3 regions of the Alloalcanivorax xenomutans genome follow, and region 1 is predicted to be linked to each of the others. Evidence: predicted binding sites of a transcription regulator. Region 1 holds the regulator's gene; each other region holds the start of a gene.
What was found. Region 1 encodes sigma-54, which starts transcription at its own class of promoters, with help from an activator protein. Its sites were predicted from a motif close to TGGCACNNNNNTTGCTNT; they were not measured.

Region 2: glnK (P-II family nitrogen regulator) is a predicted target of sigma-54. The motif match lies at 5,123-5,140, and genes of this name have one in related genera.
Region 3: nirB (nitrite reductase large subunit NirB) is a predicted target of sigma-54. The motif match lies at 4,606-4,623, and genes of this name have one in related genera.

The regions. Positions count from the first base shown of each region.
Region 1 covers NZ_CP136538.1:3,459,816-3,470,265, reverse strand. Annotated here, with positions in the region: gene rapZ (RNase adapter RapZ) at 1-506, opposite strand, end outside; gene ptsN (PTS IIA-like nitrogen regulatory protein PtsN) at 579-1,052, opposite strand; gene hpf (ribosome hibernation-promoting factor, HPF/YfiA family) at 1,061-1,360, opposite strand; gene RYH70_RS15890 (RNA polymerase factor sigma-54) at 1,429-2,895, opposite strand; gene lptB (LPS export ABC transporter ATP-binding protein) at 3,043-3,768, opposite strand; gene lptA (lipopolysaccharide transport periplasmic protein LptA) at 3,771-4,433, opposite strand; gene lptC (LPS export ABC transporter periplasmic protein LptC) at 4,408-4,965, opposite strand; gene RYH70_RS15870 (KdsC family phosphatase) at 4,962-5,465, opposite strand; gene RYH70_RS15865 (KpsF/GutQ family sugar-phosphate isomerase) at 5,465-6,433, opposite strand; gene RYH70_RS15860 (calcium/sodium antiporter) at 6,505-7,461, opposite strand; gene RYH70_RS15855 (MlaC/ttg2D family ABC transporter substrate-binding protein) at 7,598-8,242, shown strand; gene RYH70_RS15850 (BolA family protein) at 8,338-8,592, shown strand; gene murA (UDP-N-acetylglucosamine 1-carboxyvinyltransferase) at 8,644-9,906, shown strand; gene hisG (ATP phosphoribosyltransferase) at 9,917-10,450, shown strand, end outside.
Region 2 covers NZ_CP136538.1:4,228,256-4,238,705, reverse strand. Annotated here, with positions in the region: gene RYH70_RS19595 (DMT family transporter) at 1-200, shown strand, start outside; gene RYH70_RS19590 (YifB family Mg chelatase-like AAA ATPase) at 172-1,659, opposite strand; gene RYH70_RS19585 (LysR family transcriptional regulator) at 1,764-2,663, opposite strand; gene RYH70_RS19580 (alkyl/aryl-sulfatase) at 2,764-4,674, shown strand; gene RYH70_RS19575 (accessory factor UbiK family protein) at 4,678-4,935, opposite strand; gene glnK (P-II family nitrogen regulator) at 5,245-5,583, shown strand; gene RYH70_RS19565 (ammonium transporter) at 5,660-6,919, shown strand; gene RYH70_RS19560 (SDR family oxidoreductase) at 6,988-7,740, opposite strand; gene RYH70_RS19555 (histidine phosphatase family protein) at 7,919-8,596, opposite strand; gene RYH70_RS19550 (LysR family transcriptional regulator) at 8,718-9,629, shown strand; gene RYH70_RS19545 (winged helix-turn-helix transcriptional regulator) at 9,898-10,410, opposite strand.
Region 3 covers NZ_CP136538.1:2,703,330-2,713,779, forward strand. Annotated here, with positions in the region: gene RYH70_RS12435 (redoxin domain-containing protein) at 1-359, opposite strand, end outside; gene RYH70_RS12440 (ion transporter) at 840-1,679, shown strand; gene nirD (nitrite reductase small subunit NirD) at 1,680-2,021, opposite strand; gene nirB (nitrite reductase large subunit NirB) at 2,025-4,556, opposite strand; gene RYH70_RS12455 (DUF1285 domain-containing protein) at 4,929-5,489, opposite strand; gene RYH70_RS12460 (TetR/AcrR family transcriptional regulator) at 5,486-6,118, opposite strand; gene RYH70_RS12465 (aminotransferase class V-fold PLP-dependent enzyme) at 6,319-7,440, shown strand; gene RYH70_RS12470 (hypothetical protein) at 7,452-8,282, shown strand; gene RYH70_RS12475 (S1 family peptidase) at 8,291-9,934, opposite strand; gene rmuC (DNA recombination protein RmuC) at 10,154-10,450, opposite strand, start outside.

The DNA of each region.
Region 1 (10,450 bases):
GATTGGATCAGCAGCGACAGTTTGACGTTGCGGCCGGCGACCCGCTGGCGGATCTGATTGCGCAGGGAGTGGACATCCAGAGTGCTGGTGTCGATCACCAGATCCGCGCGCATGCGGATGTCGGAGAGCAGCTCGGCTTCATAGGCAATGGCATCGGCCAGGGTGCGATCATCGCCGCTGAGTGGGTGGGGGCGCCGGGTGGCGCTGAAGCGTTTGAGCAGGGTGCCGTGATCGGCGTCGAGAAAGATGATTTCCGTTTCCACCTGCAACTTGCGCAGTTCCGCCAGGGTGGAGGGAAAGGCCAGCAATTGCCTTGGCAGGTTACGGGCATCGATGCCCACCGCCACCCGCTCGAGCACGCGGTCCTCGTCATCCAACTGTCCGGCCAGTTGTGGCAGCAGGCCCAGAGGCAGGTTGTCCACGCAGTAATAACCGTGGTCTTCCAGTGCTTGCAGAGCCGTGGTCTTACCGGAGCCGGACCGGCCGCTGAGAATGGTCAGTTTCATGGCGATTGACGCTTTCTTCCCCCAAAAGACGCCCGGGCCGGGGAGAACCGGCCGCATGGGCCCTGTCGCAGCTTATGAAGCCAGACGCAATTCGGCCTCTGACTCCACGGCGGTAATATAGAGTTGATGATCGTCCGTGGCCTGGCGCAGCTCACGCCGGTAATCCTCGTCGTTGAACAGGTTGGCCAGGTGACTCAGGGTCTTGAGGTGCTGTTCGGGGTTCTGTTCGGGCACCAGCAGAACGAACACCAGATCCACCGGACGGCCATCCACGGCATCGAAGTCCACCGGTTCGGCCAGTTTCAGCAGCAGGCCCACCGCTTGCTCGCAGCGTCCGAGTCGGCAGTGGGGGATGGCGATGCCTTCACCGATACCGGTGGAGCCCAGGCGCTCCCGGGCCACCAGTGCATCGAACACTTCCTGGGCGCCGAGGTCGCCGCAACTGGCCGCGGCCAGCTCGGCAACCTGATCCAGAAGGCGTTTTTTGCTACCCACCTCGATACCGTTATGGGTGCGGTCCTCGGTGAGAAGTTCTCGTACTCGCATAGATCCGCTTAGTGACCGTGCTTGCGGCTCACGGTCTTCTCCTTGTGTTTGAGAATCTGACGATCCAGCTTACTGGTCAGGGCATCAATAGCCGCGTACATGTCACCGGCCTCGGCGGTGGCGAAGACTTCGCCGCCGGAAATGTGGATGGTGGATTCCGCTTTGTGGGTGTTCGGCTCCGGGGACAGGATTACCTGAATGCTGGTGATCTGGTCGAAATGCCGTTCCAGCTTGGAAAACTTGTCGTCCACATAATCACGAAGGGCTTCGGTGATATCCAGGTGATGGCCACTGATGTTGATTTGCATAGCTGGCTCCTTTGCCTCGTTATTTAACCCCGGCCGCTGGCCCGGGTTATAAGCCGTTTCCCGCGTCGTCAAACCAGGCGTTTGCGAGCGCTGGAAGACGGGATTCGCATCGCCTCTCGATACTTGGCGACGGTCCGGCGCGCCACCTTGATCCCTTGCTCATTGAGCAAACTGGCCAGCTTATTGTCGCTGAGCGGCTTGCGAGGGTTCTCGGCGGCGACCAGCTTCTTAATGATGGCACGAATGGCGGTGGAAGAACATTCACCGCCGCCTTCCGTGTCCACGTGACTGGAAAAGAAATATTTCAGTTCGAACACCCCGCGGGGCGTGAGCATGAACTTTTGATTGGTGACCCGGCTGATGGTGGATTCGTGCATCTCCACCGCCTCGGCGATATCCGCCAGCACCAGCGGTTTCATGGCTTCCTCGCCATAGTGGAAGAAGTCCTGCTGCACCTCGACGATGCGCCGGGCCACCTTCAGCAGGGTGTCATTACGGCTTTGCAGGCTTTTCAGGAACCAGCGCGCTTCCTGCATGCAGTTGCGCAGGTACTGGCCGTCCTCGCCCTCGGTGCGGCGGGCCAGCCGGGCGTACTGGGCGTTCAGGTTGACCTTGGGCAGGACTTCCTCGTTCAGTTCCACCCGCCAGCCGCCGCGGAAGGGGCGTACCACCACGTCGGGAACCGCGTACTCCGCCACCTCGCCGCCGATTTGTTCGCCCGGGGCTGGATCCAAGGTGCGCAACAACGCCAGAGCGTCGAGGAGATCGCTTTCCGTCACCCCCATGGCGCGGCGTAGTCCGGCATAGTCGTGCTTTTCCAGTAGCGCGAGATGTTCCAGCAGGGCGGTCGCGGTGGCCAGGTGTGGAGTGTCTGCGGGTTGTTGGCGCAATTGCACGCCCAGGCATTCGGCCAGGTCGCGGCTGGCCACGCCGATCGGGTCGAACTGCTGCAGCCGATGCAGGACCGCCACCACTTCGTCTTCCTCCACCGGATCATCGGCATCGGATATTTGCCGCTCGGCGGTGTCGATCACATCATCCAGGGGTAGGGACAGGTAGCCACGGTGGTCGAGGGCGTCGATGAGGATGCCGGCGATGACACGGTCCCGATCACTCATTGGGCTGAGGTTGAGTTGCCAGAGCAGATGATCCTGGAGGGTGACCGGAGCGACGTGGCGCTGTTGCCAGGCATCGGCGTCATCGTCCTCGCCGTTGCCCGAGCCGGAACCGGACTGGCCCACATAGAGGTCATCCCATTCACTGTCGCTCTCCACCGGCCCTTCCACCAGGTCGTCCAGGGCCTCGTCGCGTTCGAGGTCCATTTCCTCCGCTTCCCAATCGTCATCGGCGGGGGTGTCGTCCTCGGTGTAGGCTTCGCTCCCTTCTTCGAGTTCCAACAGGGGGTTGGTTTCCACCGCCTGCTGGATTTCCTGGCGCAGGTCCAGCGTCGACAGTTGCAGCAAGCGAATCGCCTGCTGCAACTGCGGCGTCATGGTGAGCTGCTGGCCGATCTGGAGTTGTAGACTCGGTTTCATACTGCCTTGGTGGTCTGGTGAATCGCCAAGGCGGCAGAATAGCAGCGTCTTTCAACGCTTCGCAATTTATTTAAGCAATATGTATGCCAATGTTGAAATTACAATTGAAAAAGAGTAAGGGCTCCGTTGACCGCGATTTCCAAGGGGCTACAGCCGGAAGTCGGCGCCCAGATAAACGTCGCGGACCTGCTGATTGCCAAGGATGGTCTGGGAATCGCCCTCGGCGATAATGTGGCCGGCGCTGCAGATATAGGCGGTATCGCAAATGTCCAGCGTTTCACGCACGTTGTGGTCGGTGATCAGCACGCCGATGCCGCGATCCTTGAGATGGCGAATGATGCCTTTGATGTCATTCACCGAGATCGGGTCCACCCCGGCGAACGGTTCATCGAGCAAAATGAACGCGGGGTCCGTGGCCAGGCCGCGGGCGATCTCCGCCCGCCGCCGTTCGCCGCCGGACAGGCTCATGCCCATGCTGTCGCGGATATGGGTGATGTGAAATTCCTCGAGCAGGTTGTTCAACTCCTGCTCACGCTCGGCTTTGCTCAGTTCCTTGCGGGTTTCGAGGATCGCCATGATGTTCTGTTCCACGGTCAGGCGGCGGAAGATGCTCGCCTCCTGAGGCAGATAGCCGATACCGCGCTTGGCGCGCCCGTGCATGGGCAGGTGGGTGATGTCCTCGCCGTTGATCTCGATGCGCCCCGCGTCCGCTTCCACCAACCCGACGATCATGTAAAAGCAGGTGGTCTTGCCGGCGCCGTTGGGGCCCAGCAGGCCGACGATCTGGCCCGCTTCCACTTCCAGGGAGACGTCCTCGATGACGCGGCGCCCCTTATAGCTTTTGGCCAGTTGGCGGGCATTCAGTTTCGCCATGGTCAGGGGGTCTCCGCATCATTGGGGGTGCTGTTGTCCGGCGCGGTGGCCGGCGTGCTGTTAGCGGGCGACTGGGTCGAGCTGCCGTCCTCGCCTGGGTTGCCTTCGCCGTTTTGCGACTCCTCGCCGCCGCTGTCGCCGTTCCGGGCCTGGGAGGCGTTGGCGGCCGGAATCACCAGCCGCACCCGTTTGTCGCCCTCGCTGCTGGCGTCCATGCGCCGGGAGTTGAGATCATATTCCACCCGGGCCCCTTCGAAGGTGTTGCCCTGATGTTGCACGTAGGCGTTGCCGGTGAGGATCAGACGGCGGCGCTTGAGATCGTAGACCAGTTTGTCGGCGTGGGCGTTCAGATCCTTGCCTTCACGCATGCGTACCGGGCTGCCGGTGGCTTCCACCCGCACCAGTTGCTCGTTCTCGGTGAACAGCCGCAAGACATCGGCGTTGAGTTGACGGTTACCCTGAATCAGTTCGGCGTCACCCCGGTATACGCCAGTGCCGGCGTCCCGTTCGAACACGGCCTGGTTGGCGCTGACCTCCACCGGGCCCTCGGCGCCGGACTGGGCCACGGCCAGCGCTGGAACCAGAATGGCGGCGGCTATTACCGCGCGCCAGCGGCGCAGCGGGCCATGCACCGGACCGTTATGGCTTGGGTCCTTTGAATTCACTTACTACTCCTTGCTTGAGAGTCATGCGCCCGGTGTCCAGGTCCGCGTCCATGCTGCCCGCCCGGGTGCTGCCTTCACTGTGTCGCATATGGACGGTGTCCGGGGCGGAAACCTGGCGATCGCCGCTCAGGTAGTGCAGCTCCCGGGTGTCGAGGGTGACGCCGTTGTTCTTGCTGACCGCCTCGACGTTGTTTTCGAAGACGATCAGATCGCCGTTGTCGCGTACTTCACCATTGTCGGCCTGGATGGTCCACTGGTTGTTGCCGTTGTTCAGGCTCAGGTCCGGGTGATCGAGCAGCGTCAGCGCTTCGCGTTCGTACTGTTCCAGATTGTTGGCCAGAAGCCGGTATTCCACTTCGCCGCTGTCGCGGTTGAACTGACGGGCGACGATGTTTTCGGCGGTGATGGCCGGGGCGCTGAGGAACGCTTCGTTATCGCCTTCCAAGGGGTTGCCCCATTCGTGCAGGGTCATCATCACGATCAGTCCCAGCAGGATAACACCGCTGGCGCTGAGCAGGCCGGGCCGTCTCACTGGCCCTCCCGCAGCCGCAGCAGGCTGTCGCACACTTCCCGTACCGCCCCTTCGCCGCCGCGGGCCTCGGTGACATGGCCGGCGGCGCTGCGCGCCACCGCGTGGGCGTTGGCCGGGGCGAAACCCAGTCCGGCCCACTCCAGTGCCGGTACGTCCGGTTCATCGTCGCCCATGTAACCGATCTCCGCGGCGCTCAGGCCCAGTTGCTGTGCCAGCGCGGACAGGGCCACGCCTTTGTCCTCACGGCCCTGGATCACGTGCTCGATCCCCAGGTCCCGGGCGCGGCGGGCCACCATGGCGGAGTTACGGCCGGTGATGATGGCCAGGGTCACGCCGCTGGCCGCCAGTTTTTTCAGCCCATGGCCGTCCAGGGTGCTGAATGTTTTCAGCATTTCGCCGTCCGGGCCGTAATAAAGGCGGCCATCGGTCATCACGCCGTCCACGTCGAAGGCCATCAGACGCAGGCGCAGAGCCTGTTCCGGCTTTACCCCCAGCGTCATTACATTACCCCCGCGCGCAGCAGATCCTGGGTGTTGAGCGCGCCGATCGGTCGCTGCCGGTCGTCACAAATGATCAGACCGTTCACCTTGCGCGTCTCCATCAGTTGCAATGCCTCCGCCGCCAGACGGCCGGGCTGGATGGTGACCGGGCGCGGTGACATCACATCGCGAATGCCGGCGACACGGACATCGACGCCCTTCTCCAGGGTGCGGCGCAGATCGCCGTCGGTGAAGATGCCGATCAGCTTGCCGTCGTCGTCCACCACCGTGGTCATGCCCAGGCCCTTGCGGGTCATTTCCAGCAGAGCATCGGACAGCGGCGTATCGGCACTGACCACCGGCAGTTGTTCCTCGCCGTGCATGACATCGTCCACTTTGAGCAGCAACCGGCGCCCCAGGCTGCCGCCGGGGTGGCTGAGGGCGAAATCCTCCGGAGTGAAACCACGTGCTTCCAGCAGCGCTATGGCCAGGGCGTCGCCCATGGCCAGGGCCGCGGTGGTGGAAGAGGTGGGGGCCAGATTATGCGGGCAGGCCTCTTCCTTCACCGCCACATTCAGATGCACATCGGATAACTGCGCCAGGGAAGATTCCGGGCGGCCGGTCATGCTGATCAGCCCGCTACCCTTGCGTTTGATCACCGGGATGATGGTCAGCACTTCCTGGGTCTCGCCGGAGTTGGACAGCGCCAGCACCACATCCTCGCTGGTGATCATGCCCAGATCGCCGTGGGAAGCTTCCCCCGGGTGAACAAAGAACGACGGGCTGCCGGTGCTGGCCAGCGTGGCCGCCAGCTTGGTGCCGATATGGCCGCTTTTACCCATGCCGGTGACGATAATGCGACCAGTGCAGGCCAGCAGGCGCTCGCAGGCATTTTCGAAATCCTTATCCACACGCGCACTGAGCGCGGCCACCGCCTGGGCTTCCTCGTCCAGTACACGGCGCGCGGTGGCGATGAAGTTGTAAGGCATAGAATCTCCCTTCACGGTCGCGGCCCGGTCCGCTGCCGGGATTTGTCGGCGGGGCCTGATGAAGCCGCCGATTATACACCGGATGTTGCCTGAAGGCCTCGCCAGAGCACCATCAAATAGACCGCGTATCCACCTAGCAGTGCCAAACCAGTGCCACGCCCCAGCGGATGGCGTACCGCCAACATCATGCCAAGCGCCATGACCAGGGTCAGCAGCACCATGGCGGCGTAGTCGCGATCCAGCAGTGCCGGATCGGCCAGCCTGCCGGGGCCGAGCAGGGCGGGCATGGGCAGTACCATCAGCAGATTGAGGATATTGGAGCCGAGCACATTACCCAGGGCCAGATCGCCGTGTCCGCGACGGGTGGCCGCCAGACAGGTGGCCAGTTCCGGCAAGCTGGTGCCGAGCGCTACCAGGGTCAGGCCGATCAGGGCCTCGCCGACACCCAACTGCCGGGCTGCTTCCGTGGCGCCCCAGACCAGCGCCCGGGCGCTGATCAGAAGCAGCACCAGCCCCCCGAAGAACAACAGCAGGTCGTGGCGCCGGCTCCGGCCCGGTTGGGGCCGCGCCGGCTGTGGCGTTGACGTTTTGCGATGCCAGGTGATCAATGCCAGCGCGGCCAAGCCAATGAGCAGGATCGCACCGTCGGCGCGGGTCAGGTGGCCGTCGATCAGCACCACTCCGGCCAGGGCGGTGACCAGCAGGCAGGTACTCAGTACCAGCCGGCGACTGTGATCGGGACAGGGCACCGGGCGCCACAGCAGGGTCAACGCCAGCACCAGTCCCAGATTGGCAATGTTTGAACCCAGTGCATTGGCCACGCCAAGGGCGGAACTGCCGCTCAAGGCAGCGGTGGCGGAAACCAGAATTTCCGGCGCCGAAGTACCGAAGGCGACCAGCGTCAAACCCACCAGCGCCCGGGACAGGCCAAAATCCAGCGCCAGCCCGGCGGCGCCGGTGACAAAACGGTCGGCGCTCCAGGAAAGTACTGCCAGGGCGATCAGGCTGGTCAAAAGGGCAGTAAACATGGAACCTCCGTTGTCAAAAGCCGTCAAATCGTGCAAGAGCCGTGGCGCGCGCGGAACCCGCGCGTGTAGGATGCGGTGAGTTTGCCGGGGCCATCAACTGGATAGCCGGATCATCGAACGACCAGGGAGCGAGTGCATGACTTATCCGAAACAGCTGTTTTCCATGATGGCGGCCGTGCTGCTGCTGTTGGCCGCCGGTCTGGCGCAAGCGGAACAGGATCCGCGCAAGCTGGTGGAGCAGACCGTCGAGCGCATGACCAAGCGTATTGACGCGGAACGCCAGAAGTTGAACAACGACCCCCAATACGCCCGTGAGCTGGTGCGTGAGGAACTGGGCGATCTGGTGGACTTCAAGCGGATTACCCGGGTAGTGATGGGGGATTATTTCGACCAGGCCTCCCGGGAGCAAAAATACCGCTTCCTGGAAGTATTCGAGAACAGCCTGGTCAATACCTATGCCTCCGGTGTGACCTTGTACGACGGCCAGAAGATGAAAGTCCTGCCTTTGCGCGAGGAAGACCGCCGTGGCAACTATGCGCGCGTGCGCATGGAGTTCTCCACCAACTCAGGCCAGGTGGTGCCGATCTTCTTTACCCTGTTCCTGGACGGTGGCCAGTGGCGTGTGGTCAATGTTTACGTCAATGGGCTTGATCTGAGCCAGATCTACAAGCAGCAGTTCGCCCAGTCCATGCAACAGCACAATGATATGGACACGGTCATCGCCAACTGGTCCGCCGCCGATGTGGCCGACGAGGTCGAGAACAAGGCCAACGTCAACTGATTCCTCCGTTTCCCTCCCTCATTGACGCGGGGCCGGCATGGCAAGGCCTCGCGCCCTCGCGTATTATTGCCGGTTCATTCGAATGAGGAGTTCCCATGAATCCGGAAGACGTGAAGGCGCTGGTGGAAGCCGGCTTCGACGATGCCGAGGTGGCGGTGGATGGTGGCGGTGACCGCTTTCTGATCCGCGTGGTGTCTGATGCCTTCGAGGGCCTGATGCCGGTGAAGAAGCAGCAACTGGTTTACGGCTGCATTAACCAGGCGATCGCCGACGGTACCATTCATGCCGTAAGCATCCAGACCTATACCCGGGCCGAGTGGGAAAAAGCCCAGAAGATGGGGCTGGCCTGAGCCCCGGGCGGCCCGCCATCTGCCTTTATCAACAGGCTCTAAGAGATCCGCATGGACAAACTCAAGATTACCGGTGGACAGCGCCTGGATGGCGAGATCCGCATTTCCGGCTCCAAGAACTCATCGTTGCCGATTCTCGCCGCCACTCTGCTGGCCGACGAGACCGTCACCGTAGGCAACCTGCCGCATTTGCAGGACGTCACTACCCTGATCGAACTGCTCGGCCGGATGGGCGTGCATGTGGTGCTGGACGATCGCATGAACGTGGCGGTGAACCCCACCGGTATCCGCGAGTTCACCGCGCCCTATGAGCTGGTGAAAACCATGCGCGCCTCGATTCTGGTACTCGGGCCGTTGGTGGCGCACTTCGGCCGCGCCGAGGTGTCCCTGCCCGGCGGTTGTGCCATCGGCTCACGGCCGGTGGACATCCACCTCAAGGGGCTCGAGGCCATGGGCGCCGAGATCGAGGTGATGAACGGGTATATCTCCGCCCAGGTGAAGGGGCGTCTCAAGGGCGCCCGTATCGTCATGGACACGGTGACCGTGACCGGCACCGAGAACCTGTTGATGGCCGCCGCCCTGGCCGAAGGCACCACGGTGCTGGAAAACGCCGCGCGCGAGCCGGAAGTGGTGGATCTGGCCAACTTCATCAACCGCATGGGCGGCAAGATCACTGGCGCGGGCACCGACACCATCGTGGTGGAAGGGGTTACCTCGCTGGGGGGCTGTCACCATGATGTGATCTCCGACCGCATCGAGACCGGCACCTATCTGATCGCCGCCGCCATCACCGGCGGCCGCGTCAAGGCCAAGAACACCGATCCGGCTCTGCTGGATTCGGTACTGCAGAAGTTGCGCGAGGCCGGTGCGGTGATCGAGACGGGGGAGGACTGGATCAGCCTCGATATGGAAGGCCGCCGGCCGCAAGCGATCAGCCTGCGCACCGCGCCTTATCCGGCGATGCCCACCGATATGCAGGCCCAGTTCATGGCCATGAACACGGTGGCCGAAGGTACCGGCACCATCGTCGAGACGGTGTTCGAGAACCGCTTCATGCACGTGCAGGAACTGAATCGCATGGGCGCCCATATCGAGGTGCAAGGCAACACCGCCATCTGCCGTGGCGTCGAGTCGCTGACCGGTGCTCCGGTGATGGCCACCGACCTGCGAGCCTCTGCTTCCCTGGTGATCGCCGCTCTGGTGGCCAGGGGCGATACCCTGGTGGACCGGATCTACCATGTCGACCGGGGCTATGAGTGCATCGAGGAAAAACTGCAATCCCTGGGGGCGACCATCCGTCGCGTCCCTTCCTGACCGTGAAGCCATGAGCCAGAAACCGCTGATCATCGCCCTGTCCAAGGGCCGCATCCTCAAAGACACGCTGCCTCTGCTGAAGGAGGCGGGCATTGAGATGACCGAGGATCCGTCCGCTTCCCGCAAGCTGATCTTCGACACCACTCGTGAAGACGTGAAGATCATCGTTATTCGCGCCACCGATGTGCCGCCTTATGTGCAGCATGGCGGTGCCGACATCGGCGTGGCCGGCAAGGACGTGTTGATGGAGCACGGCGCGGAAGGTCTGTTCGAACCGCTGGACCTGGAGATTGCCCGCTGCAAGCTGATGGTGGCGGCGCTCAAGGACGCCCCGCCGGTGAGCGGACGCCTGCGGGTGGCGACCAAGTTCGTCAATGTGGCGAAAAGCTACTTCGCCCAGCAGGGCCGCCAGGCGGAGGTGATCAAATTGTACGGCGCCATGGAACTGGCGCCGCTGGTGGGGCTGGCGGATCGCATCGTGGACATCGTCGATACTGGCAACACCCTGCGTGCCAATGGCCTTGAACCCACCGAAATGATCGCC
Region 2 (10,450 bases), 770 kb from region 1:
CCAGCCGCATGAGCCTGTTCTTCAATCTGATGCCTCTGCTCACCGCGGTGATCGCTTCAGTATTGTTGCGCGAACAGCTGACCTGGGCGCATCTGATCGGCGGCGGGCTGACCCTGGCCGGCGTGATCCTGGCGGAAACCTGGCGGCGGCCGTTGCGCCGCGCCGCCGGCGTCAGCCTTCCTGGTTCCGCCGATAGCTGAGCGCCTCGCTCAGGTGAGCGCGGTCCACCCGGTCCGCGCCCGCCAGATCGGCAATGGTGCGGGCCACCCGCAAGCTGCGGTGCAGCGCGCGGGCGGACAGGCCAAGCCGTTCCATGGTCTCGATCAGCCAGGCGCGGTGCGGCGCCAGTATCGCTTCCAGCGTGTCGGCGGGCAGGTCCCGGTTGAGCCGGCCCTGGCGTTGCTGCTGCCGCTGGCGGGCGGCGATCACTCGCTGGCGTACCCGTTCACTGCTCTCTCCGGGCTGCCCTTGCAGCAGTTCCGCCGCCGGCAGCGGCGGCAGGTCCAGGTGCAGATCAATGCGATCCAGCAGCGGCCCGGACAGGCGCGCCTGATAGCGGCGGGCCTTTTCACAGCGGTAGCCACAGCCGCGTTCGGGATCGCCAAGATAGCCGCAGGGGCAGGGGTTCATCGCCGCCACTAGCTGGAAGCGGGCAGGGAACGTCAGTTGCTGGGCGGTGCGGGCGATGTGCACCTCGCCGGTCTCCAGCGGTTCCCGCAAGACTTCCAGCACGCGCCGTTCGAATTCCGGCAACTCATCAAGGAACAGCACGCCATGATGGGCCAGGGAAATTTCCCCCGGCCGTGGGCGGCTGCCGCCGCCCACCAGGGCAATGGCGGAGGTGGTGTGATGGGGGCTGCGGTAGGGGCGTTGCAGAAAGTGCTCCGCCGGCCGGCTGGCGCGCAGCGAGTAAACGGCCGCCACTTCCAGAGCCTGGGCCTGGTCCAGTGGCGGCAGCAGGCCCGGCAGCCGTGACGCCAGCAGACTTTTACCGGCCCCTGGAGGGCCGCACAGTAGCAGGGAATGGCCGCCGGCGGCGGCGATTTCCAGCACGCGTTTGCCGCTGATCTGACCCCGTACATCGGCCAGGCAGGGATGATGCGGGGCCGATTGACGGTCGATGTCCGGGGCGGGGTGGCAAGGCAAGGGCGTGGCGCCGCGCAGATGGGCGCAGAGATCATTGAGGCTGGTCACCGCCAGGGTACGGGCGCCAGCCAGCGCCGCCTCGTCGGCATTCTCCGCCGGCACCACCAGGGTATGGCCGGCGTCGGCGCAGGCCAGCGCGGCGGGCAACAGCGCCGGCACCGGATTGAGACGGCCGGACAGCGCCAGCTCGCCAATGAATTCGTGGCCATTGATGTCCACCCGTCCCAACTGGCCGCTGGCCAGCAGGATGCCCAGGGCGATGGGCAAGTCGAAACGGCCGCCGTCCTTGGGCAGGTCCGCCGGTGCCAGATTGACGGTGATGCGCCGTTGCGGAAATTCGAAGCCGCTGGTGACCAGCGCCGAGCGGACCCGGTCGCGGCTCTCCCGGACCGCGGTATCCGGCAGGCCGACAATGGTGAAACCGGGCAATCCCGGCGCCAGATGGGTTTCCACCGTTACCGGAACGGCATCGATGCCCCGGCTGGCGCGGCTGAGCAGGCTGGTAATGTTCATGCCATCGAGGGTAGGGCAACGGGCCCGGAAAGACTGTCAGCCAGGGTGGTGACGGTGAGTGCGATATTGTCGTCGGCGCGCGTAGGAAAAAGGCCCGGAGCGAGTCAGTGCTGGTCCGCCCAGGCCTGGATCAGTGACAGTGCCTTGTGCGCCGCCGGCGACAGGGTGCGGTTGGCCAGGCGCGCCACCGCCAGTTCCACTTCCTGATGACTGTCCTGAATGTTCAGCCGTACCAGCCGCCCCGCCGCCACCTGGGCGCGGCAGACCGAGGGCGTGGCGCTGAGCACGGCATCGGTCCGGGTCACCACCTCGCGCAGGGTCACCAGATCGTTGCATTCGAGGCTGAGTGCCAGGGCTTCTCCGGGAGACTGGCCCAGCCTCCGTTTCAGACGGTTGCGGGCGGTTTCCGGCAACGGCACGGACACCAGTGGATAGTCGCCGAGATCGCGCGTGGCCACCGCTCTTCCATCCGCCAGGGGGTGCCCCCGGCGCACATACCAGCCGGCGGCCTCCTTCGACAGGGGCTGGCTTTCCAGGGCGGAGTCGTGGGGCACGGTGCGCCGTTCCACCACGGCGAAATCCAGTTCCTCCGTTTCCACTTTACGCAGCAGGGTGGCCCAGTCGTTCACTTCCACTTTGATTTGCAAATGCGGGTATTCGCTCATCAGGGTGCCGAGCACGTCCGGCAGCAGAATGGCGGAAGGGTAGGAGCCGGCGCCGAAGCGGACCTCGCCCATCTCGTGATTGCGGATCAGGGCGGCGTCCCGGCGCAGACCGCGGGCTTCGAACAACACCCGCCGGGCACGATTGATCAGTTGCTGGCCGGCGGCGGTGGGGACCACGCCCTGGGGAGTGCGGTCGAACAGGCGGATACCCAGCTCGTGTTCCAGGTTCTGGATGCCACGGGTCAGGGCGGGTTGGCTCAGGTGGGTGCGTTCCGCGGCTTTGACGAAGGAGCGCTCCTCGGCCAGGGCCACCAGTTGTTCCAGCCGGCGCAGATTCATGAATGCGATAAATGCATTGATTTAATGAATGTTATGCATTTGTAACATTGCGGGCGCCGGCGTACAACAGGGCGCACCCCTGCCCAGCCCGGAGAATCCCATGTGTGATCAATCCAAGCCTGCCCAGCCCGCTACCATTGCCTGCAATCATGGTTGGCGGGATCGCCTGCCATTCGAGGACAGAACCGATTTCGAAAATGCCCGGCGTGGTTTTATCGCCACTTTCGATGGCGACGAGGTGCGTCGGGAGGATGGCCGGGTGGTATGGGATTTCCGCGCCTATGATTTCCAGGAAAGCGAGGAAGCGCCGGATACGGTAAACCCCAGCCTGTGGCGGCTGGCGCGTCTGAATAACCACACCGGCCTGTTCCAGGTGTGCGAGCGCATCTACCAGGTGCGTGGTTTCGATCTTTCCAACATGAACATCATCGAAGGCGACAGCGGCTTGATCATCATGGATCCGCTGGTCAGCGCCGAGGTCGCCAAGGCGGGACTGGAACTGTATTACCAGCACCGTCCGCAACGCCCGGTGGTGGCGGTGATTTACACCCATAGCCATGTGGATCATTTCGGTGGCGTGAAAGGGGTGATCAGCGAAGAGGAGGTGCGCTCCGGCAAGGTGCGGGTGTACGCCCCGGAAGGGTTCATGGAAGAGACGGTCAGCGAAAACGTCTACGCCGGCCCGGCCATGCGCCGCCGTGCGCAGTACATGTATGGCGGCTTGCTGCCGAAGGGGCCGCGCGGTCAGGTGGACGCGGGTCTGGGCAAGGGCACGTCCCGGGGCACCGTGACCCTGATCGCGCCCACCGATGAAATCAGCGAGGCGTTTGAAACCCACACCATTGACGGTGTGGAAATCGAATTCCAACTGACCCCGGGCACCGAAGCCCCGGCCGAAATGAACCTGTATTTTCCGCAATGGCGGGCACTGTGCGTGGCCGAGAACGCCTGCCAGTGCATGCACAACATTCTCACCATCCGTGGCGCGCTGGTCCGTGATCCGCGCATCTGGTCCTACTATCTTGGCCAGACCCTGGCCCGCTACGGGGAGCGCAGTGATGTGCTGTTCGCCCAGCACCATTGGCCCACCTGGGGCGCGGACAATATCCGTGAGTACCTGGCCGATCAGCGGGATATGTACGCTTTCCTCAACGACGAAACCCTGCGCCTGCTTAACCACGGGCTGACGCCGATGGACATCGCCGAGCACATCAAGAGCCTGCCGCAACCGTTGGCGCAACGCTGGCATGCCCGTGATTATTACGGCTCGGTGAGTCATAACGTGCGCGCTGTTTACCAGCGCTACATGGGGTTCTACGACGCCAATCCGGCGCACCTGAATCCGCTGCCGCCAGTGGCAAGCGCCCGCCGTACCATCGAGTGGATGGGCGGTGCCGAAGCGGTATTGGAAAAAGCCAGAGCAGAGTTCGAGCGCGGTGAATATCGCTGGGTGGCGGAGATCGTCAACCAGGTGGTGTTCGCCGATCCGGACAACGCCGCCGCCCGGGAATTGCAGGCCGATACCCTGGAGCAACTGGGTTATCAGTGCGAGAACACCACCTGGCGCAACGCCTACCTCACCGGTGCCCAGGAGCTGCGCAAGGGCGTCAAGCGGGTGCCGGGCGGGCAGGCGCCGGATCTGGTGCGGGCGCTGACTCCGGCGTTTTTCTTTTCCTTGCTGGCGATCCGGCTGGACAGCGAAAAGGCCGCGTCACAACCGATGACGCTGAATTGGCACTTCCCGGATCTGGACCAGGACTTCGCCTTGACCGTGCGCAATGGCGTGCTCACCTATCTGGAAGGGCACCGTCATGATAACGCTGACGCCAGCGTCACCATGGGCAAGGCCGACCTGGATCAGGTCGGTCTGGGTAAACTGACATTGCCGCAGTGCATGCAGGACGGTCGGCTGGCGGTGGCCGGGGATCAGGCCAAGGTGGCGGCTCTGTTCGGCATGCTCGATCAGTTCCAGTCTTCCTTCAACATCGTTACCCCGGCGACGCTGGGGTAACCGCTATTGCTGATCTGATTGCGCGGCGCGCTCCAGCGCCGCCACCTGCTTTTCCAGCGCTTCCAGCTTCTCGCGGGTGCGTTCCAGCACCCGCTGTTGCACATCGAATTCCTCCCGGCTGATCAGATCCAGCCGCGCCAGCGCTTCGCCCAGCACTGCCCTTATACTGTGCTCCACATCGTCGCGCAGCTGCCCCGGATCTCCGGGCAGGCGCCGCTGAATGTCGGCCATTAGTCGGTCGATAAAGGGTTGGCTTTGCATGGCCGTAGGCTCCACTATGCGTTCAGTCGGCGTGATGGTATCACTCCAGGTCGGGGTTGTGCGGCACTGACTGCCGTGCCCCAAAATGGAACGCGCTCCAAGTCGGTGCACTATTATACCGCAGCGGAGTTGGAGCGTGGCCCGCGTCGGCGATGTAACCCTTTGAGAAAGCGTGACTTTTTAAAACTGGCATGGGTCGTGCACAAGATGGGTCAGAGCGTTCGCGCAAGTGGATGGATCGGGAACCAAAGAGGGGCCTGAAACGAAACGGACGTTACCGGACGCGTTAAGAGCGTTGAGGAGATAGCAATGAAACTGGTTACAGCCATTATCAAGCCGTTCAAATTGGATGATGTGCGTGAAGCACTGTCCGAGATCGGCGTTCAGGGCATCACCGTTACCGAGGTCAAGGGTTTCGGTCGCCAAAAGGGGCACACCGAGCTCTATCGTGGTGCGGAATACGTCGTCGACTTCCTCCCCAAGGTGAAGATCGAAGTGGCCATTGCCGATGGCAGCCTGGATCAGGTGATCGAAGCAGTCACCAAGGCCGCCAACACCGGCAAGATCGGTGACGGCAAGATCTTCGTCACCAATCTGGAGCAGGCCATTCGCATTCGTACCGGTGAAACCGGTGAGGATGCCATTTAAGAAGTTTTAGAACGTGTGCTGAATCGACCCATGCCAAGGCTTTTGGACACGTTTTTATTTCTCGGAGGGTTGCAACGTGGAAAACCAAATCTTTGAATTGCAGTACGCCATCGACACTTTTTATTTCGTGATCTGCGGCGCACTGGTGATGTGGATGGCCGCGGGCTTCGCCATGCTGGAGGCGGGCCTGGTACGCGCCAAGAACACCACTGAAATTCTGACCAAGAACGTGGCGCTGTTCGCCATCGCCTGCACCATGTACATGGTGTGCGGCTACGCCATCATGTACGACGGTGGCATCTTCCTGAAAGGCATCACCGACTTCGATCTGGCCGGTGTGTTGTCCGCTTCCGCGGAGAACGGCTTTGACGGTGATTCCGTTTACTCCGGCGCGTCCGACTTCTTCTTCCAGGTGGTGTTCGTGGCCACCGCCATGTCCATCGTTTCCGGTGCCGTGGCTGAGCGGATGAAGTTGTGGGCGTTCCTGCTGTTCGCCGTGGTCATGACCGGTGTTATCTATCCGCTGGAAGGATCCTGGACCTGGGGCGGTGCCGACGTCTTCGGTATGTACAATCTGGGCGACCTGGGCTTCTCCGACTTCGCTGGTTCCGGCATCGTGCACATGGCCGGCGCCGCCGCCGCCCTGGCCGGGGTGCTGCTGCTCGGTCCGCGTAAAGGCAAGTACGGCGCCAACGGTCAGATCAACGCGATCCCCGGTGCCAATCTGCCGCTGGCGACCCTGGGGACCTTCATCCTGTGGATGGGCTGGTTCGGCTTCAACGGCGGTTCCGTACTGAAACTGGGTGACGCCGCCAACGCGCACTCCGTGGCCGTGGTGTTCATGAACACCAACGCCGCCGCCGCCGGTGGCGCCATCGCCGCCCTGATCGTGGCCCGTATCCTGTTCGGCAAGTCCGACCTGACCATGTTGCTCAACGGTGCCCTGGCCGGTCTGGTGGCGATCACCGCCGAGCCGTCCACGCCGACACCGCTGTTGGCGACCCTGTTTGGTGCGCTCGGTGGTGTGCTGGTGGTGTTCAGCATCGTCACCCTGGACAAGCTGAAAATCGACGACCCGGTGGGCGCCATCTCGGTGCACGGCGTGGTGGGTCTGTTGGGCCTGCTGCTGGTGCCGGTGACCAACAGTGACTCGTCCTTCTCCGGCCAGATCATCGGCGCCCTGACCATCTTCATCTGGGTGTTCGTGGCCAGTCTGATCGTCTGGGGTATCCTCAAAGCGGTCATGGGGGTTCGTGTCACCGAGGAAGAAGAGTACGAAGGCATGGATCTGGTGGACTGCGGTATGGAAGCGTACCCGGAGTTCGTCAAAAGCTGATCGATCACCTTCCGGATGAAAAAGGGCGCCCATGGGCGCCCTTTTTTTATGACCACCATCCTGTTGTCTTATGTCATCCGTTTGACCAGAGACAACGGCAGCACCTTCATGGCAAAACCCAGCGGTGCCCAGGGCCAGCGTGGTACGTAGGCTTTGGCCGGTTCTTTTTCGATGGCTTCCACTAGTTGCCGGCAGCCGGTTTCCAGATCGACGATAAACGGCGCGTTTTTCACCTGGGCATTGATGTCGGTGCGGATGTAGCCGGGATAGATCGTGCTCACCTTGATCGGCTTGCCGAGCATCTCCATGCGCAGGCCCTCGGCCAATGCGGCCACGCCGGCCTTGGTGGCGGAGTAGGTATTGATGTTTTTACGCAGGCCGCGCAAGGCACTCATGGAAGACACCACCACCAGATGGCCGCTGTTCTGTTCGCGGAAGATTTCCATGGCCGCCTCGCACTGAGCCAGGGCGGCGACGAAGTTGGTCTCGGCGGTCTGGCGATTGGCGTGGAAATGACCGGTGCCCAGCGGTTGTCCCTTACCGATGCCAGCGTTGACGATGATCCGGTCCAACTGACCCAGCTCCGCCTTGAAGGCGCGGAATACGTCAAAGACCTGCTCGTAGTCGTTCACGTCCAGTGGCCGGATCGCCACGGTGATGGTCGGGTGTGCCTGTTCCAGCTCGTTTTTCAGGGCTTCCAGTTTATCCAGGCGTCGGGCGCAGAGAGCCAGGTCGCGGCCCATGGCGGCGAAACGCCGGGCCATGCCCATGCCCAGTCCGGAACTGGCGCCGGTAATCAGAATGGTTTTGCGGTGCGGCATTGGGAGTCCTTATACGCCTGATGTGCCGGTGGTGGCTTGCGAAATCGCTGTAGCCCTCTGTGGGAAGCTGCTTCAGCAGCGAATCGCCTGCAAGTGACACTGCGATTGCGGAGCAGCGAATGAGGATGGTGCCGCTAACCGGGGCGGCCCGCCAGTCCCGACGGGCCTTTCGTCAGGATCAGCGATAAGTAAGCAGCTCGCCGCGCAGATGCAGGTGTTCGTTGAGCGTGGCCAGGCGCAGGCGGCCGGCGTTGACCAATAGACGGGTGACGCTGGTGTTGACCAGGCCGCGATTGAAGGTGATCAAGGCGTCGTCGGCCAGTTCAAGCAGGTGCTGTATGGCCACGCTGATGGCGCCGCCGGAGGTGAACACCAAAGCGGAATCGCCGCGCTCCAGGCCATTGGCCAGGCTGTAAAGCGACGCCAGAACCCGCTCACGGAATGCCGGCCAGGTTTCCTGGTAGTCGTCTTCGTTGCGCTGCCAGCGTTGCAGGGCCTCCTCGAAGCGGGCCTGGAAGGCGCGTCGGGGATTGGGCTGCTCGGCCAGCCAGGCGGACAGCGCCTGATGATCGGCGGACTCCGGCCAGTGCACATGGAGCAGGCTCTTATGGTCGTACTCGTCGAAACCATGATCGGTCTGCCATTCCTTCGGCAGGGCCATTTGTTCCAGTGTCGCTTCGGCGGTTTCCCGATGCCGGCGCAACGAACCGCATACCGCCTGGGGGGCACCCAGGTCCTGCTCACTCAGATGGCGGCCGAGGATCCGGCTCTGCTCCCAGCCGGTGTCGGACAGGGCGTCATAGTTCTCCGCGCCAAAGCTTGCCTGGCCGTGGCGGATCAGATAAATCACAGGCATTGCGTACTCTCCCGGAGTCCGCTGGCGCCGGTGCCAGCGAACGCAGCAACCATTGACCTCATGCTAGGTATCGGTTTTCAATAAATCTAATGAATATTTGAAATAATTCCGGATAAGACTCATGCATGTTTCGCGCTTCGATCTGAACCTGTTCGTGGTCTTCGATGCTATTTACACGGAAGGGTCCCTGACCCGGGCGGCGCGGGTACTCAACCTCACCCAGCCGGCGGTGAGTCACGCCCTGGCGCGATTGCGGGAGCGTCTGGAGGACCCGCTGTTCGTGCGGCAGGGGGCGCGGATGGTGCCCACCAGCCGGGCCCGGGCCATGGTGACGCCGGTGCGTCATGCGCTGGGGGGCTTGCAGCGTTGCCTCAGTCATGAAGGGGGCTTCGATCTTGGTGAGGCGGAGCGCACTTTCGTGCTCGGGTTGCGGGATGGTCTGGAAGGATGCCTGTTGCCGCCGCTGATCTCCGCTTTGGTGGACGAGGCCCCGGGCATACGCCTGCAGTCGATGACGGTGCCGCGCCGGCAACTGGCCACGGAGCTGGCCAGTGGCCGCCTCGATCTGGCCACCGATATTCTGCTGCCGTTACCGGAGTCGGTGCAGCACCGGCGGGTCATGCAGGGGCCCTTGGTGGTGCTGATGCGCGAAGGTCATCCGCTGGCCGGGAATCTCGACCTGCCCGCCTATCTGGCCGCCCAGCACGTGCTGGTGTCGTCCCGCCGCGAGGGCCCGGGGATGGAGGATTTCGGGTTGTCCCGGCTGGGCTACCGGCGCCACATCCGGCTACGCTGCCAGCATCACCAGGCCGCGTTGTCCACGGTGATGGGATCCGATCTGCTGCTGACCTTGCCGGAACTGCTGGCCCGCCGCCTGGCGCCGAAAGGGGCGCACACCGAGTTCCTGCCGGTGGACATTCCCGGGCTGGAGTTACATCTGTACTGGCACCGGGATCAAAGCGCCGACCCCGGCCATAGCTGGTTGCGACAGAAGGTCATGGCGGTTATGGAACAGTTGTCCACTCATTCTTAATGCGGTGCTTACTGTTCCTCCTTTGTTCGTATTGTGTGACCTATATCCCACTTGTACCTTTTTAGCTCCCCGCTGTCGCGGGGTAGCCAAAAATGAAGGGGGACTCGACCATGTGGCACGTCAACTGGCCCCTGGTACGACGACGAGTGCTGCTCATCGTCATTCTGGGGGTCGTGGCCTGGGCCGTAGCGGTACAAGTGGGTGGCTGATTCCGGGTTGTGACCACTCAGAAAAAGGAGCCTTTGGCTCCTTTTTTTATGACCGCCGGTCATCCACCTTGCCGCCAGGCGGTGTCCGGTGACCGGCCTTCGTCGGGCAGTTCCAGCCGTTGTGCCAGGGCGGGGTTGGCCGCCACGGTGACATCCCGCGGTCCCACCACTTCGCCACAATCGGCGCAGGTGAGCTGAGCCTGGAAACGGTGTCCGTGACCGCGATGAATATGCTGCAGCGGGGCGCCATGGTCATCGGACAGCCAGCGGTCGCCCCATTGCACCAGGTGAATGATCGCCGGGTGCAGTTCCAGCCCCATGGCGGTAAGGCGATACTCTTCCCGCAGGGGGCGTTCCTGGTAAGCCCGCTTTTCCAATACACCAGCCGCCACCAGCTTGCGCAGCCGGTCGCTGAGCACATGCCGGGTGACGCCCAGCCGTTCCTGGAAGCGCTCGAACCGGCGCACACCAAGAAAACAATCCCGCAATATCAACAACGTCCAGCGGTCGCCGATCACCGCCAGGGTGCGGGCCATGGAGCAGGGCTCCTGATCCAGATCTTGCCAGCGCATAAATTTCTCCCTAATGGCCCGTAGTATAGGGGTTTGACAG
Region 3 (10,450 bases), 760 kb from region 1:
CCGAGCCAGGCGCTCAACAACACCACAGGCAGTTGCGAGCCGCAGCCGGAACGGCCACGCCGCACCAGCCATACCGCCAGCGACAAGGTCGGCGCGTTGACCAGCAGAGGGCCAAGCCAGATCCAGTGACGCTGAGAGACCGCCATCCAGAAAGCATGGCAACAGATCGCCGCGGCCACCAGTGGATGCATGGCAATCAGGAAAGCCCGGATCCGTTTCATCACGTGCCGCTTGCCCTCCCCTTTTCCAACCCCGTCCGTGGGCACCACCACGGCCCGCGACACTGTCCCCTTGCGTCGCCCTCGCCGCGCCAATGCCATACCGATCATTGTCGCCCCCTGACTATTGTTGACTATCATTATGCGGATCGCGGGGCCAGGCCGCCGCCATCGGAGGTGATTGCTTGTCTTCCCTGAAACGTTTTCCCCAACGCTTCGGTATACGTTACAAGGGACAAGTTAGGTGGTCACGAAAGGTTTAACAAGAGAGAATGTAGCCTAGGGCCTGTTCACACTATTTCCACCGCGCCTGTTGCGGCTAAAACGTCACCAATCCAGGCACGAGGAGAGAAGTTTGGTCATTCCAAATGAACGACGAGTAACGCAGAGTGGTGATGTTTTAGCCGCAACCCGAAGGGCTGGAGCCCTTTTTACCTCCCGCGTCGTTGTCGGTTGCTCATTTGGAATGACCAAACCGCGCGCCCTCCGCCTGGCTGGAGGCAAAAAGGGCATCCAGCAGGCGCGACGGAAATAGTGTGAACAGACCCTAGCCAAATCAGAATGACCGGATTCATTGGGCCCGTCCGGTCCGGCATGGGCAGAAACGGAGCAATCAACAGGATGTCGTCCCAGTCCCCATCCCAGCGTGAGCGCTGGCGCCACATTATCTTTGGCACGGATACCCCGGCCGGCCAGCGTTTCGACCTCTTGCTGATCATCGCCATCCTCAGCAGCGTTGTCGCCGTCATGCTGGACAGCGTGCAAAGCATCCACCAGCGTTACGGCGACTGGTTGTATGGCGTGGAATGGTTCTTCACCCTGCTGTTCACTGGTGAGTACCTGGTTCGCCTCTGGGTCAGCGACCGCCCGCTGCGCTATGCGCGCAGTTTCTTCGGCGTGGTTGATCTGCTTTCCGTGGTCCCCACTTACATCAGCCTGCTGGTGCCCGGCGCCAACTATCTGCTTACCATTCGCGCTCTGCGGGTGCTGAGAATCTTCCGCATCATGAAACTGGCGGCGCTGATGAGCGAGGCCAATCAGCTTGGCCTGGCGCTGGTCCGCACCCGCCGCAAGATCGGCATTTTCATGTTCTCGGTACTGGTGGTGATCATCATTTTCGGCAGTCTGATCTACGTGGTCGAAGGGCCAAGCAATGGCTTCACCAGTATTCCGCGCAGCATCTACTGGGCCATCGTCACCGTGACCACGGTGGGCTACGGCGACATCTCACCACAAACGCCCATCGGTCAGGCCGTGGCGTCCCTGGCGATGATCACCGGCTACGCCATCATCGCCGTGCCCACCGGCATCGTCACCGCGGAAATCTCCGCCGCGCACATTGCCCGCCGCTATGAACGGGAATGCCCCAATTGCCACCGCCATGACCATGATCCGGACGCCCGCTTCTGCAAACAATGCGGTACCGGTTTGCCCAAGCCCGGCGGCGACGACGAGGCCTGATCAGCCGACGGCGACTTCCACCAGCTCGCCGCGCAACCGGACCGGATACACGGTCAGGGATACCGTCTCGTCCTCCAGGCACCTCCCGGTTTCCAGACAGAAGTGCTGTTTATACAGCGGTGACGCCACCACTCTGGTCCCCCCCAGGGAGCCCAGCAGACCGCGGCTGATCACATTGGCGCGGCTGAACGGATCCATGTTATCCAGCGCATGGAGCTGGCCGTCGCGGGTACGGAACAGCGCCGCCTGCCCCTCGGGCAGGCGCACTCCGACACCGGTACCGGGCAGAATTTCATCCACTTTGCACACCGCTTTCCATTCCAGAGTAACGGAACTGTTCATGCCTTAACCCTCCTGTTGCACCAGCTCGATACGTTCATGCTCATAGGCCGGACGACGCTGACCACGCTCACGGACGTAATGCAGATTGTCATCGGCGACATCATCGTTAACGAAGTGCTTGAAGCGTTTCACCGCCTGGGGATCTTCCACGGTGGTCTTCCACTCGCATTGATAGGTGTCGATCACCTGTTGCATCTGCGCCTCCAGCTCTTCACCGATACCCAGCGAATCCTCCAGCACCACCTGCTTGAGGTAATCCAGCCCGCCTTCCAGGTTCTCCAACCACACGCTGGTGCGCTGCAGGCGGTCGGCGGTGCGGATGTAGAACATCAAAAAGCGGTCGATGGTTCTGATCAGTTGTTCATCGGACAAGTCGGAGGCGAGCAGATCCGCGTGACGGGGACGCATGCCGCCGTTGCCGCAGACATAAAGGTTCCAACCCTTGTCGGTGGCGATCACGCCCACATCCTTGCTTTGCGCTTCGGCGCATTCGCGGGTGCAGCCACTCACCGCCATCTTGATCTTGTGCGGGCTGCGCAGCCCCTTGTAGCGTTCTTCCACCTGAATGGCGGTGCCCACCGAATCCTTGACACCGTATCGGCACCAGGTGGAGCCGACGCAGGATTTCACCGTGCGCAGGGATTTACCGTAGGCGTGTCCGGTCTCGAAACCGGCGTCCACCAGAATCTTCCAGATTTCCGGCAGCTGATCGACGCGGGCACCGAACAGATCCACCCGCTGCCCGCCGGTGATCTTGGTGTACAAATCGTATTTCTTCGCCACTTCGCCCAGCACGATGAGCTTGTCCGGCGTGATTTCACCGCCGGGTACACGGGGCACGATGGAGTAAGTGCCGTCACGTTGCATGTTGCCGAGAAAATAATCGTTGGTGTCCTGCAGACCGGCGTGGGGCTTGCTCAGCACATAGTCGTTCCAGCAGGACGCCAGCACCGAAGCGGCCAGCGGTTTACAGATATCGCAGCCGTCGCCACTGCCGTGTTTTTCCAGCAACTCGTCGAAGGTCTTGATTTCCCCCACCCGCACCAGGTGATAGATCTCCTGGCGGGAATACGGGAAGTGTTCGCACACGTGGTTATTCACCTCCACGCCGCGCTTGGCCAGCTCGCTGTCCAGCACCTGCTTGACCAAAGCGGCGCAGCCGCCGCAGGTGGCGGAGGCCTTGGTGCAGGCTTTCAGATCACCAACGGTGGTGGCGCCATCATCGATGGCGGCGCACAGCGCGCCTTTGGAAACATTGTTGCAGGAGCAGATCTGGGCACTATCCGGCAAGGCATCGGCGCCGAGCATGGGGGCATCGCCGGCGGCCGGAGCGATCAGAGCGGCGGCTTCTCCGGGCAGGTCGATCTGGTTCAGGCACAGTTGCAGCAGGTTGCCATAATCTTTGGCGTCGCCCACCAGTACCGCGCCCAATAGTTTCTTGCCGCATTCGCTGACCACCACTTTCTTGTACACGCCGGTGCTCTGGTCGAAGAACACCGCGCTGCGGGCACCAGGCGTCTGGCCATGGGCATCCCCCACCGAGGCCACGTCCACACCCATCAGTTTCAGCTTGGTGCTCATATCGGCACCCTGGAAACTCGGCTCGGAATCCGCGCACAGGCGCGCGGCGGCGGTCTCCGCCATTTGATAACCCGGCGCCACCAGCCCGAAGATCCGGCCCTGCCATAACGCCACCTCGCCGATGGCGAAAATATCCGGGTCGGAGGTGACACAGTAATCGTCAATCACCACCCCGCCGCGCTCACCGACCTCCAGCCCGCAGGCGCGGGCAAGGCTGTCCTCCGGACGAATGCCGGCGGAAAACACGATGATGTCGGTTTCCAGGTGGCGGTCCTCGCCAAAGTCCATGCGATGGCGGTGCTGTTCGCCGTCGACGATGGCCCGGGTGCCGGTATTGGTGTGGACCGTCACGCCCAGCGCTTCGATTTTGTCCTTCAACAAACCGCCACCGAGATCGTCCACCTGAACCGCCATCAGACGCGGCGCGAACTCCACCACATGGGTTTCCAGTCCCAGATCGTGCAGGGCCTTGGCCGCTTCCAGGCCGAGCAGGCCGCCGCCCACCACGGTGCCGACTCGGGCCTGATCCGCGGCGGCGATAATCTCGTCCAGGTCATCAAGGGTGCGGTAAACAAAGCAGTTCGGGCGGTCGTTACCGTCAATGGGCGGCACGAACGGATAGGACCCGGTGGCCAGCACCAGTTTGTCGTAATCCAGCCGCTCTCCCGCTTCGGTGATCACTACCCTGGCGTCCCGGTCGATCTCGCGCACCCGGGTGGACAGCTTCAGGGTCAGCCCCGGTTGTGCCATGAAACCCTCCGGCACCAGCGACAGAGCATCGGCATCGCGCTCGGTAAAGTAACGGGTCAAGCCAACCCGGTCATAGGCCGGCCGGCTCTCCGCGCACAGGATCGTCACATCGTAGTGATCAAGACCACCACGGTCCGCCAGCGCCTCCAGAAAGCGCTGCCCCACCATACCGTGGCCTACCAGCAACACCTTTTGTTTCGTCATGGGAATGTCCCCTTTCACCGTTTCAGCTTGCCAACTGTTGAACAGGGTGAAAGCAAAGCCCATGCCATGTGCATAACCCTTTGATTTAAATGGGTTTAAGGCCATGAAGAACGATCAAGGGAAGAGACGCTCGCTTTAGCGGCGGGCAAGGGCGCCCCATTTCGAGGCAGATTATGGTGCGCCATGTTGGAACAAAAACGGGCACGGTTGTGGGGCGGTTTGCTGACACTACAACCTGAGAGAGATCCAATCGGAGGTCGCTACCAGGCCACCGCAGGAGCTTGCCTTGCAAGCGAATTCGGCTTCCGGCGCAAAAGATTCGCTTGCAAGGCAAGCTCCCACAGCGGCTTCGTAGTCCGGTCTGGTTGTGTATCAGAAGGAACCGAGGGGGAAACGGGCGCCGTCGCTGTCGATATACAAGTGGGTCACGCCGTCCCGCTCTTCATGGCCGGCCCATTCCACCAGTTGATAAAACATGTTGCGGGAAATCAGCGCTTCCAGATTGTCGCGCACGTGGAGATAAGGGGACGGCTCCCCGCTGTCCGGGTCGTGTTCTATCCGCAATGGATGCCGTTCACCAGCCACCACGTGAGTTCCCACATTGGTGGTGAACACCAGCTTGTCGACACCATCGTCCTTCACACGCTGTACGTCGGTGGCGACAAAAGGCGCGTCGTCCACCTCGATGCGCAGTTTTTCCACCGGCGTAATCAGGAAGTAGTCATCGCCTTCACGTAACAGAATGGTGGAAAACAATCGCACCATACGCTCTCGTTCAATCGGCGATTCCTGGTAATACCAGGTGCCGTCACGGGCAATGCGCATACGGCTTTCGCCCTGATGTTCCGGGTGCCACTGATGCACCGGCGGCAGCCCCTGCTCGTCCCGTTCGGCCTTTTCCAGCAGGGCCAACAGGGAATCGGCGGAAGTCATTTTCGGCGTTGTCCTTTATTGCCCATGCGAATACCAATTTCGATCAGGAAGTCGAGGAAATCCTCCTTTTCGTCGATCAGCCCCATATAGAACGGCGATTGCACCAGCGCCACGGCGCCGTGGGCCAGCGCCCAGGCCGCGCAAATGTGATAAATCGGCGGCACGTCTTCCAGGGAGCCCTCACTGATGCGCGCCTTGACGATGCTCTTGAGGCGCTCGAAATTGGCTTCGCGGATGTTGTGCAGTTTCTCCACCAGTTCCGGCACCGCGTGGTCCTTGATCACCTTGTTTTCCAGCCGGTCGAACAGCTGGTAGCGGGCCGGGTCGTTGATGCGGAAACGAAAATACTCGCGGGTCAGTTTTTCCTTGTCGTCGTCCTCGGAAATACTGTTGAACACCGCCGCCAGATCCTCTTCGTAACGCAGCATCAGCAGCAGATAGATCTCGTTCTTGGTTTCGAAGTGCTTATAGATGGTGCCTTTGCCAATCCCCACCCGGTCGGCGATCATTTCCACGGTGACACGATCCTCTCCCTGCTCCAGGAATAATTCCAGAGCGGTATCCAGGATTTGTTGCTCCCGTTGCCGGAATTCCTGTGCCTTACGCGTCGCTTTTTCCAGATCAGCCATTCATCCTTACTCCCAAGACCGGTGAATCCCGCGATTCACCACAGTTTATCCCACCCCCGGGCACCATGCATCACGGGCCAGGTTGACCTGCCACGGCAATCGGTCATGCTGTGAGTCATGTGTTCCGGCGAATTATCGATGCCCCTTTCGGGCAGGATGATACCCACCCGCCCGGCAATGACAATGGAGTCGATCATCACATGACCAGCGCTCTGGATCTGTCCGCGGAATTCCCTCTTGAAAACGACGTGCTTTATCTCAATCACGCCGCCGTGGCGCCGTGGCCTAAACGCACCCGGGACGCGGTGGTGCGTTTCGCCGAGCAGAACATCACCGTGGGGGCGCGGGACTATCCGCGCTGGCTCGACACCGAGCAAACTCTGCGCGGCCGCCTCGCCGCGCTGATCGGCGGTGTGCCGCACGAAGACATCGCCTTGCTCAAGAACACCTCCGAAGGGCTGTCCGTCATCGCCCAGGGGCTGTCCTGGCGGGACGGCGATCAGGTGCTGATCAGCGATCAGGAGTTCCCCTCCAACCGCATTCCCTGGCAGGCCCTGGCCGAACAGGGTGTGGAGGTGATCCAGGTGCCGGTGGACGGGGACAACGCCGAGCAGCGCGTCATCGATGCGCTTGGCCCCCGTGTACGCCTGGTGTCACTGTCATCGGTGCAATATGCCAGTGGCATCCGCCTGGACCTGGCGCCGATCGGCGCCGCGTGCCGGGAACGGGGCGTGCTGTTCTGCGTGGACGCGATCCAGAGTCTGGGGGCTCACGTCTTCGACGCCGAAAGCATCAATGCGGATTTCGTCGTCGCCGACGGCCATAAGTGGATGCTGGGGCCGGAAGGGCTGGCGCTGTTTTACGCCCGTCCGGAAGCCCGCGACCGGCTGCGCCTGCGTCAGTTCGGCTGGCACATGGTGGCGGCATCCGGTGATTACGACCGCCAGGACTGGCGGCCGGCGGATGATGCCCGTCGTTTCGAGTGCGGCAGCCCCAACCTGTTGTGCGCCCACGCGCTCAACGCGTCTCTGTCGTTACTGGAAGAGGTGGGCATGGCGGCGGTGGAACAGCGCCTGACCGATACCGTGACCGTCCTGATCGGCGAGCTCAAGGCGCGCGGCGCGGAGTTGCTGACCCCGGAAGCGGCACGCCGCCGCGCCGGCATCGTCACCTTCCGGCTGCCCGGCGAGGAACCGCAATCTACCTTTGAACGTCTGCGTCAGGGCGGCGTGGTCTGCGCCCAGCGCGGTGGCGGCGTGCGCTTCTCGCCCCACTTTCATACTGACCAGTCAGTCATCGACCGCGCCCTGGCGCTGTTGTAGGATAGCGCCCCATGCGAACGCAACGACTCTATCAATGGCTGTGCGAGCGCCTGCAACGTCAGGACGGCGGCAAGGATTGGCCGCAAAGCAGCCTGGATCATCAGCGTGTCCTGCTGCAGCCCTGCGACGTGTTGCTGGTGGACAGCGAAAGCGCTCTGGACCGGCGACTGCGGCGGCTCACCGGCAGCCGGTTCTCCCGTGCCCTGCTTTATATCGGCCGTTTGCACGACGTCGCCGATCCGTCCCTGCGCGCCCTGCTGGCCGATTACGTGCCTTGCGAACCGGACACCCAACTGGTGCTGGATGCCAGCCTGGAGAGAGGATTACGGGTGCGGGAATTGAGCACGCTCAGCGGCCTGCACCTGCGCGTCTGCCGTGCACAGAATCTGTCCACCGACGAGCGTCAGGACGCACTGCGTTACGCCATCAGCCGGGTCGGCACCGGCAGCACCACCTCCTGGAGCACGTTGATGCTGCTCTGGCTGTTTCCCTGGCGGACGCTGCCAAGCGGCTGGCGCCGGCGCCTCGCCAACCGTCTGGCCACCGAGCTGCTGCGCACCCTCAGCGGCAGTCTGGTGGGCGAAGCCTTCGCTTTCATTCAATTCCCGGTTTATCCGCTGGTGAAACGGCCGGAAGACGACGGCTCGCGGTTGCTGCGCCTGCAGCCGCGTCTGTTCCACGCCGCCGATTTCGATCACTCGCCCTATTTCGATGTGATCAAGGCTCCTTATCTGCTGGATCAGGTCCCCGCCGGATTTCAGGCGATTCCGTGGAAGGGGAACGCCGGCGCCATGGCCTCGGAACAGCGCGCCTCTCACTTGAGCCTGGTGGATAACCCATAGGGGCCTGTTTACGACCTAATAGACCGTAAACAGGCTCCAACCAGTAGCAACCCCCACCACCCCAATCCCAGGGCGCCACCACCGCCGCTGCCGCCAGCTTCGGCACGAGGCGTCTCCGCCCGCGCCTGGGATGGCAGGAACGACAATTGGGTATCGCCGGCCGGGAAATCGCCGCTGGAAGAGCCACCATCCAAATAGACCCGGCCCTCGCCCTCTCCTTCGATCACCAGTAACCGACTGGCCTGAGCCCCTTCCGCCAGGTCCCCCAATTGACACCGAACCACAGCGCCACCACTGCATCCCTCGGGCAGGCTCCTCCAGGACCAGCCTTGCGGAATGCGGAACGACAACCAGGCATCCCGGGCGGGAAAATGGGTGGCGCGATTGGTCAACCGGGCTTCCAGGGTGACGGTGTCGCCGTTGAGACGCTGGGTTCCGGCCATCAGCAGATCCGGCTGATCACTGAAGATCGCCGTCACCGCATCCCGTTCCAACCGGTAATAATCGTGGGCGGCGCTGTCCGGCCGGATCCACAATCGGGACTGCACCGTCGCACCAGTGCTGGACTGTACCCGCAAGCGATAATCGCCGCTGCTGGCGCCGCGCTCCAGCGATGCATCCCCCCGGCACAGGCTGTAACCGTCATGGTCACTGCAGGCCAGCTCATCGGCACTGACCCGCACCCCTTGGTCATGATCGATGCGCGCGCCCACTTGGTGCGCCGCATTGACCCGGCTCTGATTCTCCAGCCTCAAAGACAAGGTCAGAGTTTCCCCCGGAAGGCCGTAGCGGCGCCCACCCAGCGGGCGGCTGTGCAGGTCCACCAGTGCATCGCCGGAGGTGCTCTCCAGCCACGCCAGGTAATCACTGACCCGGGTGTAGACACCCGGCGCATCCGGTGTGGCGCACTGGGGTGGGCCATAGCTGGTGATGCCGGCCAGCCAGGGGCGGCCGTCATAGTGATAGATCAGAGGTCCGCCGCTGTCTCCCCGGCAGGTATCGCGTCCCGAATCCCCCTGCCTTTGCAACTCACCGGCGCACAGTTGGCGATCAGTAAGGTTGGACCAGTGACGCGCGCAGCGCTCCGGAGTGATGTAATCCAACGCCACCTGATGAAGCATCCGGGGGGCGCTTCCGCTCTCGGTGGTGCCCCACCCGTAGGCAGTCAGAGCCCGCTCGGCGGCGCCGTCGATCAACGCCTGCATTTCCCGGTTCTTGGCCAGGTCGAGCGCGGCCAGGGCGGACGCCCCCTGCATTTCCAGTAACGCCAGGTCATTGTGGAAGACGCCGTAGACGAATCGCGGGTGCACATGCACTGCCCGCACCGGCCAGCGCTCCGCCGGCTCCCCGCCACGATCGGCACTGCCCAGAGCAACGAACAGTTGCTCCGGCTTCAATTGACTGCCGCTCTGACCACGCACGCAGTGTGCCGCCGTCAGCACCCAGCGGGGCGCCACCAGGACCGAACCGCACAAAAACGAGCCCTGTTCCGGGTCACCGGAACGGCTCACCTCCAGCTCCGCCATCCAGGACGGCACCGCGGCAACCGGTTCTCCTCCGATAATCTGTGGCGACATGCTCTGTGCCCGGCCTCCCAGGGGCGCCAGACAAAGCAGTACACAGGAGAAAGCAACAAAGATACGCAAATTCACACCACACCCACCAAGGCAATTTCGCAAAGAGACAGGACATTAATCCCAGAGCAATGAGAAATTCTACCTAGAGTATGAGTACGGATATATTACTGTGACACACATCACAAAACGATATGTGCAAAAATAATAAAAAGGCGCCATTTCGTGCGGGTTAACCACACGATTGGCGCCTATTTAAGTTTTTTATCTACAATTTATAGCACTATAAAAAACAGCTTATTGATCGTCGCCTTCCTCGCCTTCCTCATCCTCCACCGGAGGCGGCAGATTACGCCGGGCCTTGGCCCCCAGATCCCGCAATTTATGCGCCTGCCCCAGCAGATTGCCACGCCCTTCCGTGAGCCGCTTGTAGGACGTTTCCCAGGCCTGTTGCGCTTTGCCGAGCTTGTCTCCCACATCCTCCAGGGATTCGCTGATCAGAGACACCTGATCACAGATCCTGCCGGCGCGATCGGCGATATCCAGGGCATTGCGGTTCTGATACTCATACCGCCAGATGTTCTGGATGGTGCG